2 regions of the Lactococcus sp. S64 genome follow, and region 1 is predicted to be linked to the other one. Evidence: riboswitches for the same ligand, from Rfam matches in the RefSeq annotation. Region 1 holds a riboswitch; the other holds the start of a gene.
What was found. Region 1 has a riboswitch for thiamine pyrophosphate ahead of thiM (hydroxyethylthiazole kinase). Riboswitches for the same ligand answer to the same signal wherever they lie in the genome.
Positions count from the first base shown of each region.

Region 2: another riboswitch for thiamine pyrophosphate. It lies ahead of thiT (energy-coupled thiamine transporter ThiT); the one in region 1 lies ahead of thiM (hydroxyethylthiazole kinase).

Region 1 covers NZ_JACVUQ010000001.1:348,588-352,009, forward strand. Annotated here, with positions in the region: gene thiE (thiamine phosphate synthase) at 1-324, opposite strand, end outside; gene thiD (bifunctional hydroxymethylpyrimidine kinase/phosphomethylpyrimidine kinase) at 314-1,117, opposite strand; gene thiM (hydroxyethylthiazole kinase) at 1,131-1,883, opposite strand; TPP riboswitch at 1,964-2,066, opposite strand; gene IAE51_RS01650 (glycosyltransferase) at 2,168-3,422, opposite strand, start outside.
Region 2 covers NZ_JACVUQ010000004.1:164,394-167,815, reverse strand. Annotated here, with positions in the region: gene IAE51_RS06165 (DUF3397 domain-containing protein) at 1-44, opposite strand, end outside; gene IAE51_RS06160 (biotin transporter BioY) at 68-616, opposite strand; gene IAE51_RS06155 (aminoacyl-tRNA deacylase) at 727-1,203, opposite strand; gene thiT (energy-coupled thiamine transporter ThiT) at 1,296-1,844, opposite strand; TPP riboswitch at 1,891-1,990, opposite strand; gene IAE51_RS06145 (MetQ/NlpA family ABC transporter substrate-binding protein) at 2,572-3,422, shown strand, end outside.

The sequences.
Region 1 (3,422 bases):
AATCAGCTCGCGAATTTTACTGACAGAATCATCGTCTTGTCCGACATGAATCCCGTCAGCTGACAGTTCACGCGCTAATTCAACATCATCGTTCACAATAAAAGAAACAGCAGCTTTCTGAGCTACTCCTTGTAGTCTTTTTGCTACTTCTAATCGTTGATTATTATTTTTATAAATTGTTCCCTTATCACGAAATTGATAAACCGTTACTCCACTTTTTATGATTACAGAAATTTTATCGATTGCATCATCAATTGAAAGTTTTTGAAAATCTTGTGGGCCAGCAATAAAATACGCCCTCAGGTCTAAAATTTTATTTCTCATTAATTGTCACCCAATGGTTTAACGGTCCATGACCGTGACCAACATTAATTGTTTGTGAAATAGCTTCAGTAATAAACAATTTAGCTTTTGGCATCACTTCTTTTAAATCTTCTTCTAAAGCTAAATGAGCTGTAATATAAGAAGAAAGTGTATCTCCGGTTCCGTGTGTTCTTTCTGTCAGTAATCTTTTAGAGTCATAAGTACTGACAGAACCATCTGTCATCAATAAATAATCTCTGACCAGTTCTCCATTACCATGTCCCCCTTTAATCAGCACATTTTTAGCACCTAACTTTTGAATATCATGAAGGGCTTTTAAAATTTTCTTTTCGTCAGTAATTTTATAGCCACACATAACCTCTGCCTCTTCCAAATTGGGAGTGACCAATTCTGCTAAAGGTAATAATTCATTTTTTATCAAATCAATGGCTTCTCTTGTCAAAAGAATTGCCCCGCCTTTAGCCACCATTACCGGATCCACCACCAAATGCTTCGGTTTATATTTTTTCAAGCCTTGAATTACCGCTTCAACTTGAGCAGTATCAAAAAGTGCCCCCGTTTTAGCTGCCGAAATTTCCAAATCAGAAAATACTGAGTCAAATTGAGCCAAAATAAAAGCTTTATTTGTCGGTAAAATTTCTTGTACTCCATAGGTATTTTGCGCTGTCAACCCTGTCACAATTGTTGCCGAATATACTTTTTGATTATGAAAAGTTTTTAGGTCAGCATTAATACCAGCCCCACCAGAAGAATCAATTCCAGCGATTGTCACAACTTGAGAAACATCAATCATTTCTTCTTCTCCCTTATATAACCTCTTGCGTCGCTTGATAAATTTTATCAAGAAGACGATTCACAAAATTTCCTGGTAGATTTTCTACTTGCTCAGTAGCTTTCACACCAGATTCACCGAAGAATTCTGTCGCTTCATAAGCCGCCTTAAATAAATCATCAGATACAGCCGCAAAAGTTCCAACAATTGCTGACAACATATCCCCACAGCCAACATTAATTTTAAAAAGTGGACTATCAGTTTCAACAAATAATTCCTCAAACCCATTAGAAATAACATCAACTTTTCCAGTTTGAATAATGACTGCCCCTGTTTTTTGAGCAGCAACTCGCGCGTGCTCAACTTCTAAATTTGACTCAAGTGCATCAATTCCTTTGTTCAAGCTTTCTTTATCAGCAAACCAAGCAATTTCTGCTGAATTCCCACGAATGATATCAAATTTTACCTCCTGCATTAATCTTTTGACAAAATTTGCTCTAAAAGGGACATTGACAGCAACTGGGTCCAAAATTAAAGGTTTGTGCTTTTGATTTGCTAACTGACAAATAGTCAAAAAAAGCGGATAATCCTTTTCTGAAATGGTTCCAATATTAACCACTACAGCATCTGCAATTTCAACTAAAGTTTCACTTTCTGAAATTTCCGCAGTCATTAATGGTGAACCACCAGCAAAACTAATCGCATCCGCAACTCTTTGTGGAGTTACAAAATTCGCTAAATTTAAGATAAGTGGTTGTTTTTCTTGAATCTTTTCTAAAATTGACATCAAAAAACTCCTTTATAGACACAAGGAGGGCTCTAGTATGATAAGAAAGTAAGCTAAAAGATTTTCATAAAGAAAATACAATTAAAACTCGGACACATTCTTACGCAGGTCTTAACCTGTTCAAGTCTGATGGTCTTTCTCAACCGGTAATTTTAGTTTTTACCAGTACCCATTGTGTTATTGATTTATTTTTAAAACTACAACTACTTTAACATATTTAAACTAAAAAAACTAATTTCGCAAATATACAAAAGAAAAAACCTAGCCCAAAAGGCAGGTTTTTCTTATTTTTTATACTCATCAATATGAGGGTCAACACTTTCTTCTTGACGATTAGTTTTTACCCAATCATTTTTAGAGTTGAAATATCGAATGGCTGACTGTGGATAAATTTGAGTTAAAATAAGTAGAAATTTCGTCAGATTAACCGTATCTTTCACTACATCCCACACCCTTGTTTTTTCTTGCGACTTCTCTTTATTATAAAGAATAGCCCATACAAAATTGACTACAATAATATAAATGGACATTAGTATAAAAAGAATTAATACAATTCTGAGCGGTTCAGTAATTCCAGTTAATATAAGTGAATTAACAATCATTATCATTGTATAAATTACAATAATATATTCAATTCCCATTAACCAAGGTTTCAGTAGGGTCATCAGTAATTCAAACTTCTGTTTATTCTGCAATTTTTTTGACCGAATCGTCGGTAAAATATATTTTGAAGATTGGATATTTCCCTGCGCCCATCGCACTCGTTGTTTAACCAAAGCTTCATTATCATTGATAATCCCTGTTTGTTCAATGTAAATATCATCAAATTGAGCATTTTTAACTTCAATATCTGACAGAAACAGACGGGTTGATAAATCAAAATCTTCCACAAGAGAATCTGTCCAAGGATCCTCATTTAGGGCTTGAAGAGTACTCAATTTACAGAATTGACCATTTCCACCAAAGGCAACCGTATTGGTCAAACTTCGAAAAGACTGTGTAGCATTGATAATTTCAGAAAATTCGAGATCCTGAGAAGCATCTTTAAGTAAATTTGCAACACGAACTTTTGATTGTAAACCGGTAAGTTTATCATCATGATTAAAGGCACAATTAACTTTTTCAAAGTAATTATGATCAAGTTTTGTATCAGCATCGATGATCGCAATAAGAACATCCTCAGGAGCAATTCCTGCTTCTTGAATTTGTTCACTAATTTGATAGTAAGCCCAATTGAGCGCTACTCCTTTCCCCTGCTGTGCATTAGGTTTCAATCGTTTTAATACATTTAATCTAGAATCCTTAAGTTCAGAAATTTTTTCCAATGTGTGATCATCACTTGCATCATCAATAACTGTTACCACTAGATTTTCGTAATCATTTTTTAAAATACTTTTTAAAGTTGTTTGAATCACTAATTCTTCATTCAGACATGGGATTAAAACATAGATATGGAACTGCTTTTTTAGTCCTTCATTTTTTAAAGTAAGAGCGTTAATTCTTTGTCTTTTACTATAAGAATACCAAAGAATGAAGACT
Region 2 (3,422 bases), on a different contig from region 1:
AAGACAATAAGGGGATAAAGCGCCATAAGTACTTTTATAAACATAGACTAATTGTATCGGTTTTGCCTTAGTTTGTAAAGTATTTATTTGTGTGAGAAAGTGCACGAATAAGTGCTAAGCCAAAGATAGTAACAAGGACAGCTTTAATAAATTCAACAATGACAAATGGTGTGAATCCAAGCTTTAAGGCCAATGACCAGTCGACATTGGTAAAAAATTTGAGCCACAATGTTCCGATAACTAACATAAGCAGGTGTCCTACAATATTTATGATAAAAGCAGGGATGGTCTTATAATTAATTTGATGAAGGCCAAAAGAAATAAGGGTTCCCATTATTAAAAAGGCAATTAGAAAACCACCTGTTGGACCAAAAAGAACCGCAATTCCTGATGTCCCTCCAGTGAATACGGGAATTCCAATAAATCCTAGCAGGAGATAGAGTAAGATAGCAAAAAAAGTTTCACGCGCTTTTAGTACTGTGGCAACAAGTCCTACGGCAAGTGTTTGTAAGGTGACGGGCACAATACCAATTGGGATAAACAGAGGAGAGAGAACCGCAATAATTGCTGCACCAAGAGCAATTAGGGTTAAAGAATATAATTTTGTATTTTGCATTAAGAATCCTTTGTTTTATGTATAAAATAAAATATACTAAAAAAGAAGAATTTTTGCAAACTCTTGCTCTAATAAACAAAAAATTACTGACAGAAATTCTGTCAGTAATTTTATTCTCTAATTTCGACAAATTGAGCATGAACAAAGTCAGCGAGAACTTTAGGAGCGATTTTTATGCTACGCCCAACTTCGCCAGCTGAACAAACGATAAAGTCGTGCTCTAAGGCAATAGAATCAATAAAAATTGGGAATTTTTTATTTTGCCAAATCCCTACAGGATTATTTGCACCGTGAATATAACCTGTCGTTTTTTGCAAGTCTTTTTGAGGAATCATGCTTACTTTTTTATTGCCCGAAACTTTGGCCAATTTTTTTTCTGATAAATGCTCTGTCAGTGGAAGAATACCAATGACAGGACCAGTTTTATCGCCGATTAGTGCTAGGGTTTTATAAATATCACTGCGACTGATATCCACAGGGAGGCTATTACTTTCTAAAGCGTTAATTGCAAGTCCAGTATGCTCAATTTTTGCCTTATCAAGAATTTGTTCTACAAGTGTTTTCTTTAATTTTTGCTTTTTAGACATAGCTTTATTATAGAAGAATTTATGCTGACTGACAAGATAAAGTAATTTTACTGACAGATTTTATTTTTTGTAAAAGTTACTGACAGATTTTATTAGTAATTGCTATAAATGAAAAGTTTGGGGAATTTTTTGACGAAAATGATCAAAATGACAAATGCAGCAATAGCAGTAAAAATTGCACTGATTCCATTGACAGCAAGAGAATAAGCCACGGCTCCCCAGCCTTTCCAAGCGTATTGGCTCCAGAAAATGATTCCGGCAATAAAATGGAAGAAGTATTTAAGAAGAACAGCAACAAAAGTTCCCAAAAGAACTGGTGCAAGTTTTAGAGGGACTGTTTTTTGGCGGAAAAGTCCAGCAATTCCAAGTGAAACAGGGGCGATGAGATATTCAAGGAAGGCTTGAGACAAGGTTAAAATATAAGCGTGCCCAGTAATCATTGACAGAATTCCCCAGATTAATCCACCGACAAGTCCAGCTGTTAGGCCGCGACGAAAACTGAGAATAAGAATTGGGATACAGGCGATTTCAACAATAATCCAGCAATAAACAGTATTTGGAATAAGGCTGATGATGAAGGCGAGTGCCGCCATGAAGGCAATTTCCGTTAACAAACGGACATTGAACTTAGAATTAGACATAAAAAAACTCCTTTTTGATGCGCACAAAAGGAGGGTTAGAAATTAGACATTTGTCTTAACACATTCCTACGCTGGCATTACCCAGATCAGGTCAGATGGTATTTCTCGCTACTGACAGTTTTGTCAATAGACCCATTGTGCAAATATTTATTTTTACTCATTAAGTTTAGCACATTTTAAGTTGAAAAGCATTTTTTTAAGATTGTTAATCTATTTTATAAATTAAACTTAAAAAATATTTAAGGCAACATAAAAAATCAATAATTCAAAAAAAACGAAAGTCTGTTAGAATAAGTCTATACACAAATTCGGACAAAATAAAAGCGGTCGAGTAAGTAATTGTGAAGGTCAGCACAGAGAGCTTGTAGCGGTGAGAGCAAGCCTGAGTGAAGCAATGAAAATGGCTTGATAAGCGTAGCAAGAGTAAGGTTTAACTAAGCTCTTGACGGAATGGTTCTCGTTATTGAACTTGAAAGTTGCCTTTGGAATCTGAAAATTTTCAGTGAACTAAAAAGTGCTTAAATCAAGAATGGTACCACGATATAGCTCGTTTCTTTATATGAAATGAGCTATTTTTATTTAGCATGAGCGCTTTATCTTGAAGAATTTGTTTAGATTTAGAAAAATTAACAGGTGCACGGTTAATTTTTCTAATAGATGTAAAAGTTTATCAAAAGGGGAATAATTGATTTTGAAAAATAAATCAATTAGAAAAAAGGGAGAAGAAATGAATCCAAGAAACAGAAATATTTTAATTGTCGTTATTGTTGTTGTAATTGTTGCTATCGCTGCATTTTTCGGTTTTAATCATAAATCTGGTGAAAGTAAAACGGCAAATAAAACTGTGAATATTGGAATAATGACAGGAACAAAAGAAGATGATGCCATTTGGTCAACTGTTTCTAAAACAGCTAAAGATAAATATGGAATTACTTTAAAATTCACTCATTTTACAGATTATACACAACCAAATACAGCTTTGAAAAACGGCGATATTGATTTGAATGCCTTCCAACATTATGCTTTCTTGAATGCTTGGAATAAAGCTAATGACGGTGATTTGAAAGCAATTGGTAATACAACAATTTCACCAATTCGTCTTTATTCTAAAAAAATTACTTCATTGAGCCAAATTAAATCAGGAGATACAATTGCAGTACCTAATGACGCTTCAAATGAAAGTCGCGCACTTTATGTCTTGAAGAATGCTGGTTTGATTGGCCTTTCTGTATCAGGTGACACACTTGCGACGGTCAAAGATATTAATTCAAATCCAAAAAATTTGGTCATTAAAGAATTAGATGCGGCACAAACACCGCGTGCGCTTGATTCAATTACAGCGGCAGTAATTAATGACGATTTTGCAACAACAGCAAAATTAACGGTTGAAGAGTCTATTTACACTGAACCTGTAAACAAAGATAGCGAGCAATGGATTAATATTATCGTTGCAAATAAAAAAGATGCTAATAACAAAATTTATAAAGAAGTTGTCAAAGCCTACCAAACTGAAGCAACGAAAAAAGCAATTGAGAAAGCTTATCCTGATAAGAGAAAAATTGCTGCTTGGGGATTGAA